One region of the Streptomyces sp. Z423-1 genome, then DNA from elsewhere that is predicted to be linked to it. Evidence: riboswitches for the same ligand, from Rfam matches in the RefSeq annotation. Region 1 holds a riboswitch; the other holds the start of a gene.
The links. A riboswitch is a leader RNA that binds a small molecule or an ion and turns the genes downstream of it on or off. The one in region 1 is predicted to bind ZMP and ZTP.

Region 1 (4,205 bases):
TTCGGATGAGTGGACATGGGGTCGGCCGCTCGGGAGATCGCTCGCGTGGACGCGGGCGCGGCGGGGGCGGCTGGAGGGGCCGTTGTCGTGAACTCGCGGGACTGACAGGGGCATTGGCGGCGGCGCTCGCCCTCCTGCTATGGGGCGCGGCGGCGCCCGCGTCAGCCGGAGGGCCGACCAGCGTGCTCCTGGTTTCACCGGAGAGCACGGAGACGGCCGCGCTGTACTACTCCGACAAGGAGTACGGCGAGCTCGAGCGGCTGCTCGGCGCACCGGGCCGGAGCACACGGGACAAGCCGCCCGAGGCGGGCCTGACGGCAGCCCGCCAGATCAACGTCACGTGGATGGTCCATGACGTGACGCCCTGGCGCCTCGACCGGGTCTACCCGGCCGACGACGGGCGGGATGTCTGGATACACACGGCGGCGAACCTGGACAGCACGACGAACGGCACCTGGCACCGCGCCGATCATCCGGCCCAGTTGCGCGCCCTGCTCAAGAAGCTGGGTCTGATGGGCAAGGCTTCGGCCGACGGAAACTCAGCGATCTTCCCACCGGCGTGGGAGGTATACGGGCCGGACGAGGGCGCGAAGGGCTCGTCCGGCACGGCGGCCGACGCCACGGGCACGGCGGCCGAGGCGTCCCGGGCCCAGTCGTCAGGGTCGGGCGACGGGACGGACTGGTGGTGGGCGCTTCCGGGCCTGGCGGCCGGGGCCGTGCTCGCGCTGGTTCTGCGCCCCTTCACCGCGCGACTGCCGTGGGGCCGCCTGCGGGGTGAGCCGGGGCCGAGGCAGGAACTGCGGGACGTATGAAGGTCGGCGAAACGGACGGGGAGGTCGCCGGACGCCGGCCCGGCCCGGTGATGGGTGATGCCGGGTGGGCGGTGGTGGGGCCGGCCGTCGGGCTCGCGGCCGGTGTCGGCGGCACCGTGCTGATACGCCGCGCGGCGGCCCGGCAGGGAGCCGGACCGCCGCGGGAGGAGCCACGCCAGGAGGTGATCGACCTGGATCTGCGCGGCCCGTGTGGCTTCGTCGTGGGCGTCAGCCCAGGTCGATCTCCGGGTACAGCGGGAAGCCGGTGACGAGGTCGGTGGCACGGCGGGAGATCTCGTCGGCGATCTTCGGGTCGAGGACGTGCTGCGCCTTGGACGGGGTGCCCTTGCTGGTGGTGCCGGGCTCGGTGGTGGTGAGGACGCGGTCGATGAGGGCGGCGACCTCGTCCATCTCGGCGGTGCCCAGGCCGCGGGTGGTCAGCGCGGGGGTGCCGATGCGGATGCCCGAGGTGTACCAGGCGCCGTTGGGGTCGGCCGGGATGGCGTTGCGGTTGGTGACGATGCCGGAGTCGAGGAGTGCGGCCTCGGCCTGGCGGCCGGTGAGGCCGTAGGAGGTGGCGACGTCGATCAGGTTGAGGTGGTTGTCGGTGCCGCCGGTCACCAGGGCAGCGCCGCGGCGCATCAGGCCCTCGGCGAGGGCGCGGGAGTTGTCGACGATGCGCTGGGCGTAGTCCTGGAAGGCGGGCTGACGGGCCTCGGCGAGGGCGACGGCCTTGGCGGCCATGACGTGCGGGAGCGGGCCGCCGAGGACCATCGGGCAGCCGCGGTCGACCTGGTCCTTGAGGGAGTCGTCGCACAGGACCATGCCGCCGCGCGGGCCGCGCAGCGACTTGTGGGTGGTGGTGGTGACGATCTGGGCGTGCGGGACCGGGTCGAAGTCGCCGGTGAGGACCTTGCCGGCGACGAGGCCGGCGAAGTGGGCCATGTCGACCATGAGCGTGGCGCCGACCTCGTCGGCGATCTCGCGCATGATCCGGAAGTTCACGAGACGGGGGTAGGCGGAGTAGCCGGCGACGATGATCAGCGGCTTGAACTCGCGGGCCGAGGTGCGCAGCGCCTCGTAGTCGATCAGGCCCGTGGCGGGGTCGGTGCCGTAGGAGCGCTGGTCGAACATCTTGCCGGAGATGTTCGGACGGAAACCGTGGGTGAGGTGGCCGCCGGCGTCCAGGGACATGCCGAGCATGCGCTGGTTGCCGAAGGCCCGGCGCAGCTCGGCCCAGTCGGCCTCGGAGAGGTCGTTGACCTGGCGGACGCCGGTCTTCTCCAGGAACGGGGCCTCGACGCGGTCGGCGAGGACGGCCCAGAAGGCGACGAGGTTGGCGTCGATGCCGGAGTGCGGCTGGACGTAGGCGTGGCGGGCGCCGAAGAGCTCGCGGGCGTGCTCGGCTGCAAGGGACTCGACGGTGTCGACGTTGCGGCAGCCGGCGTAGAAGCGGCGGCCGACGGTGCCCTCGGCGTACTTGTCGCTGAACCAGTTGCCCATCGCCAGGAGGGTGGCGGGGGAGGCGTAGTTCTCGGAGGCGATCAGCTTGAGCATCTCGCGCTGGTCGGCGACCTCCTGGCCGATGGCGTCGGCCACGCGCGGCTCGACGGCGCGGATCACGTCGAGGGCGGAGCGGAAGGCGGTGGATTCGGTGGAGAGGGGCTGCTCTGACATCTCGGCCTCCGGGCGGCGTGGCTTTCAGCGGTCACGGTTCACGGTTCGGCCCAGGCGCACGGCACTCGCTCACTACAGGCCGCTCCCCGATGGTCGGTCCCATCCCAGCGCGCCAGTCACGGCCCGGCGATCAGCCTACCGGGCGCGCCGGACGGTCCGGTTCCCCAGTCCACCATGCGAGCGACGATAAGAAAGGGGTCCAGCCTCATGTTCGGGAGTTGCCGTGACCGCTACGGAAAGCCTCATCGCCGAAGCCGAAGCGCACAGCGCGCACAACTATCACCCGCTGCCGGTGGTCGTCGCCTCGGCCGACGGGGCGTGGATGACGGATGTGGAGGGCCGACGCTATTTGGATCTGCTGGCCGGTTACTCGGCGCTCAACTTCGGGCACGGCAACCGGCGGTTGATCGAGGCGGCGAAGGCGCAGCTGGAGCGGGTGACGCTGACGTCGCGTGCCTTCCATCACGACCGGTTCGCGGCGTTCTGCACGCAGCTGGCGGAGCTGTGCGGGATGGAGATGGTGCTGCCGGCGAACACGGGCGCGGAGGCGGTGGAGGCCGCGGTGAAGACGGCCCGCAAGTGGGGGTACCGGGTCAAAGGCGTGCCCGCGGAGATGGCGAAGATCGTGGTGGCGTCGGGCAACTTCCACGGCCGTACGACGACGATCATCAGCTTCTCCACCGACCCGGAGGCGCGGGCGGACTTCGGCCCGTACACACCGGGCTTCGAGATCGTGCCGTACGGGGATCTGACGGCGATGCGGGCGGCGATGACCGAGAACACGGTCGCCGTGCTGCTGGAGCCGATCCAGGGCGAGTCGGGAGTGATCGTGCCGCCGGCCGGCTACCTGCCGGCGGTGCGGGAGCTGACCCGGGAGCGGAACGTGCTGTTCGTCGCGGACGAGATCCAGTCGGGGCTGGGGCGGACGGGGCGGACGTTCGCGTGCGAGCACGAGGGCGTGGTGCCGGACATGTATGTGCTGGGCAAGGCGCTGGGCGGGGGGATCGTGCCGGTGTCGGCGGTGGTGTCGTCGGCGGAGGTGCTCGGGGTGTTCCGGCCCGGGGAGCACGGGTCGACGTTCGGCGGGAATCCGCTGGCCTGCGCGGTGGCGCTGGAGGTGATCGCGATGCTGCGGTCGGGTGAGTACCAGGCGCGGGCGGCGGAGCTGGGTGAGCATCTGCACCGGGAGCTGGTGGCGCTGACCGGCACGGGGCGGGTGACGCAGGTGCGCGGGCGCGGGCTGTGGGCGGGGGTGGACATCCATCCGAGGTTCGGCACCGGGCGGGAGGTGTCCGAGAAGCTGATGGACCGGAGGGTGCTGGTGAAGGACACGCACGGTTCGACGATCCGGATCGCACCGCCGCTGGTCATCGGGAAGGAGGACCTGGACTGGGGGCTGGCCCAACTGCGCGGGGTGCTCGGTGTGCAGGGCTCTGTCCAGGACAGGTCCTAGAGGATCACGTGCGGCAGGAAGCGGGCGTACTCGTCCGTGATCAGGCCGGAGGACTCGCGGATGCCGAGGCCGGCCGACTCGTTCTCGACGACCCAGGCGCCGAGGACGACACGGTTGCCGTCGAAGGACGGCAGCGGCGCCAACTCCTGGTAGCAGCAGGGCTCGTCGCGTACGACGGGGGCGGCGTCCGGCTCGTGGACGGTCACGCCGGCGCCCTCACGGCCCAGGAGGGGCTTGGCGACGTACCCCTTCGTGGTCGCCAG
Region 2 (4,205 bases), 3.0 Mb from region 1:
ATGCGGCCGATCTTGGCGAAGTCGCCGGTGGACTTGATGACGTCGGCGGTGCCGTCCCAGTTGTTGCCGACGAACAGCACCTCGCGCAGGGCAGCGGAGCCGGGGGTGTCGGCGACGGCGGTGGTCGCGGGGACGGCGAGGGTCAGGGTGAGGGCGGCGGCGATGGAGCAGAGGTGCCTGGGGCTGATGGCAGGCATGACGGCTCTTTCCTCTGGAATCTGAATACTCCGGAATCTGAATACGAGATCGTTCAGAGTTTGACTTACTGGAAAGTAAGGAGCCGGTGCCCTTCTCCACAAGACTGCGTACACGACAAAATTGGCCAACGGTTCGGAACGGGAGGGATGTTGGCGGGCAGGCTCAGGGCGCCGACAGGGCGTTACGGCGGCAAGTCGGCGGAGGAACGGCAGGCCGAGCGGCACGGGCGGTTCCTGGACGCGGCGCTCCAGCTCTTCGGCGACAGTCCGGGCTACCGGTCCACGACCGTCGCCGCGCTCAGCGAGGCCGCGGGACTGTCCACCCGGCAGTTCTACGAGGAGTTCCGCACCTTGGAGGATGTGCTGGCCGCCCTCCATCTCCAGGTCAACGCCTGGGCCGAGGAAGCCGTACTGACGGCGGCGGCCGCCACACAGGGCTCACCGATCGCCGAGCGGGCCACCGCGATCTTCCATGCGTACGCCGGGAACGTCACCGCCGACCCCCGCCGCATCCGCATCACCTTCGTCGAGATCGTCGGCGTCAGCCCGCGCATGGAGGAGCAGCGGCTCACGCGCCGCGCCCGCTGGGTCGACCTGATCTGCACGGAGGCACAGGCTGCCGCCGAGCGGGGAGAGGCGGCCCGCCGTGACTACCGCCTCGCCGCGACGGCCTTCATCGGCAGCGTCAACGGCCTGATCCACGACTGGAGCGCGGGGTGGGTGCCGGCGACGCTGGACGAGGTGGTGGACGAGCTGGTGCGGCAACTGCTGGGGATTCTGCGGCCTACGGGATGGCGGCCGGGGGAGAGGTGAACTCCCTTGGCCGAGCGCCGAGTTCAGGCCACCCCCAGCTGCCGTTCCGCCGCGTCGACCGTCTGTTCCAGCAGCGTGGCGATCGTCATCGGGCCGACCCCGCCCGGCACCGGGGTGATCAGCGCGGCCCGTTCCACGGCCGAGTCGAAGTCGACGTCACCGATGTTCCCGGCGTTGTAACCGGCGTCGATCACGACGGCGCCGGGCTTGATGTCCTGGCCCCGGATCAGGCGGGGACGGCCGACGGCGGCGACCACGATGTCCGCCTCCCGGACGGCCGAGGACAGGTCCTGGGTGCGGGAGTGGCAGTACGTCACCGTGGCGTCCCGGGCGAGCAGCAGCATGCCGGCGGGCTTGCCGAGGATCGCGCTGCGGCCGACCACCACGGCCCGCTTGCCGGCCGGGTCGACGTCGTACGCGTCGAGCAGCCGCATGATCCCGCCGGGCGTGCACGAGACGAACCCCGGCAGCCCGAAGCTCATCGTCGCGAAGGACGCGAAGGTGACGCCGTCGACGTCCTTCTCCGGCGCGATCGCCTCGAACGCGGCCCGCTCGTCGATGTGCTCGCCGACCGGGTGCTGGAGCAGGATGCCGTGCACCTCGGGGTCGGCGGAGAGGGCCCTGAGCGTGCCGGTGAGGTCCTCGGTGGTCGTGGCGGCGGGCAGCGCCACATGCCGGGAGGTGATACCGGCCTTGCGGCAGCGGTTCTGCTTCATACGGACGTAGGTGACGGACGCGGGGTCCTCGCCCACCAGCACCGTCGCCAGACACGGGGTGGTGCCGGTGCGGTCGGTGAGAGCGGCGGCGCGCTGCGCGGTGTCCTCGACGACGCGCCGGGCGAGCGCGGTGCCTTCCATGAGCCGGGCCTGAGACATGATCCACTCCTGGGTCGATCTACTGGATCGCCCAGGCGCGCGGCATCGACTCTGCGTGGACCGCTCCCCGGTGGTACTCCACCTCAGCGCCAGTCACGGCCCCGGACCACCGTAACCGAGGCCGTGCCGCACCTGCTCTCCTGCTTCCGCGTTACTGCTCGTCCCACGCCTGGATCAGGGTCTGCTCGGTGATCTTGCCGTCGCGCAGCCTGATCATCGACTCGGCGAAGACGCGGACCCCGTCCGAGTACTCGCAGGACTCGCTGTAGGCCGCCCGGTCGCCCTGGACGACGCAGTCCTCCAGCTTGTGCGTCATGTCGCGGCTGTAGACGTCGTCGAGCATGGCGCTGATCTCGTCACGGCCGTGCAGCACCCGGGGGTGGCTGGGCTGTGTGTTGTGGTCCACGACGCGCAGTTGGGCGTCGTCGGCGTAGAGCGACAGAAGGGTGTTCGGATTGCCTTCGATGCCCCGGCGCAACGTCTCGGCGTCGAAGGCGGGACTTGCCGCAGTACCCATCGTGACCTCCTTCGAGGGCCGCGGCCCACGGGGACGCGGGCCGGGGATGGCCTCTCCTACGAGATTCCTCCGCCCGGTCGGCCTCGGCAAGCGCAGGTGGCCGCGCCTGACGGGTCAGCCCGCCGTGGCGAGGAACTGCGTGGCCGCCAGCTCCGCGTACAGCGGGTCTGCGGTCACGAGTTCGCGGTGCGTGCCCACCGCACGGACCTTGCCCGAGTCCATCACCACGATCCGGTCGGCCATCGTCACCGTGGACAGCCGGTGCGCGACGACCAGCACGGTGGTCGTGCGGGCCACGTCGGCGACGGTGTCGCGCAGCGCCGCCTCGTTGACCGCGTCCAGCTGCGAGGTGGCCTCGTCGAGGAGCAGGAGTCTCGGGCGGCGCAGCAGCGCGCGGGCTATCGCCACCCGCTGACGCTCGCCGCCCGACAGCTTGGTGCCGCGATGCCCGACGAGCGTGTCGAGCCCGCTCGGCAGCCGCCCGACCAGCCCGTCCAGCCGGGTCGTCTTCAGTACCCGCGTGAGGGCGTCGTCGTCCGCCTCCGGATTGCCCAGCAGCAGGTTGTCGCGCAGCGATCCGGACAGCACCGGCGCGTCCTGCTCGACGTAGCCGATCGCCGAGCGCAGCTGCGGCAACTCCCACTCCATGAGGTCCCGCCCGTCCAACGTGATCACGCCCGACTCGGGGTCGTAGAACCGCTCGATGAGCGAGAAGACGGTCGTCTTGCCCGCGCCGGACGGGCCGACGAACGCCGTCATGCCCTGCGCCGGCACCTCGAAGCTCACGCCGTGGTGGACGTAGGGCAGGTCGTCGTCGTAGCGGAAGCGGACGTCCTCGAAGGTGAGCGCCGCCGGGCGCGCTTCGGCCAACGGCAACGGGGCGGCGGACGCCGGGGGTTCGGCGGGCAGCCGCAGCGCCTCCTGGATCCGGGCCAGGGCCGCGGCACCCGTCTGGTACTGGGTGATCGCGCCGACGACCTGCTGGATCGGCGCCATCAGGTAGAAGACGTACAGCAGGAAGGCGACCAGCGTGCCGACGTCGACGGCGCCGGTCGCGACCCGCGCGCCGCCGACCGCGAGCACCGTGATGAAGGCGATCTGCATCGCCAGCCCGGCCGTGTTGCCCGCGGCCGCCGACCACTTGGCGGCGCGCACGCTCTGCCGCCACGACTCCTGAGCCGCGGAGTGCAGGGTCTGCTCCTCGCGGTGCTCGGCGCCGGACGCCTTCACCGTGCGCAGCGCGCCCAGCACCCGCTCCAGCGAGGCACCCATCACCCCGACCGCGTCCTGCGCCCGCCGGCTGGCCTTGTTGATGCGCGGCACGATGACGCCGAGGACCGTGCCCGCGCCGAGGACCACGGCGAGGGTGACGCCGAGCAGCACCGGGTCGACCAGGCCCATCATCACCACGGTCGCGACCAGCGTGAGCCCGCCGGTGCCGAGGCCGACCAGGGAGTCGGTGGTGACCTCGCGCAACAGCGTGGTGTCCGAGGTGATCCGGGCCATCAGGTCGCCCGGCTCGCTGCGGTCCACCGCGGATATGCGCAGCCGGAGCAGATACGACGACAGGGTGCGCCGCGCGCCGAGCACCACCGACTCCGCGGTGCGCCGCAGCACGTACGCGCCCAGCGCGCCGACCGCGGCGTTGGCCACGACCAGGCCCGACATGGCGATCAACGCGCCGGTGATGGCCCGGTCGTGGGACAGGTCGTCGATCAACTCCCGTGCCACCAGCGGCAGCAGCAGCCCGGTGGCCCCGGTGACCAGCGAGAGCACAGCGCCCACGAGCAGGGCCCACCGGTG

Region 2: it holds a riboswitch for ZMP and ZTP, as region 1 does, so the genes downstream of both, HJD23_RS02185 (bifunctional 5,10-methylenetetrahydrofolate dehydrogenase/5,10-methenyltetrahydrofolate cyclohydrolase) here and HJD23_RS15390 (glycine hydroxymethyltransferase) in region 1, are expected to answer to the same signal.

What each region holds. Positions count from the first base shown of each region.
Region 1 covers NZ_CP053109.1:3,432,222-3,436,426, forward strand. Annotated here, with positions in the region: gene HJD23_RS15385 (hypothetical protein) at 183-812, shown strand; gene HJD23_RS15390 (glycine hydroxymethyltransferase) at 1,041-2,489, opposite strand; ZMP/ZTP riboswitch at 2,531-2,619, opposite strand; gene rocD (ornithine--oxo-acid transaminase) at 2,713-3,942, shown strand; gene HJD23_RS15400 (glutathionylspermidine synthase family protein) at 3,939-4,205, opposite strand, start outside.
Region 2 covers NZ_CP053109.1:462,161-466,365, reverse strand. Annotated here, with positions in the region: gene HJD23_RS02195 (YncE family protein) at 1-197, opposite strand, end outside; gene HJD23_RS02190 (TetR/AcrR family transcriptional regulator) at 348-1,010, shown strand; gene HJD23_RS02185 (bifunctional 5,10-methylenetetrahydrofolate dehydrogenase/5,10-methenyltetrahydrofolate cyclohydrolase) at 1,034-1,885, opposite strand; ZMP/ZTP riboswitch at 1,908-1,992, opposite strand; gene HJD23_RS02180 (nuclear transport factor 2 family protein) at 2,037-2,402, opposite strand; gene HJD23_RS02175 (ABC transporter ATP-binding protein) at 2,517-4,205, opposite strand, start outside.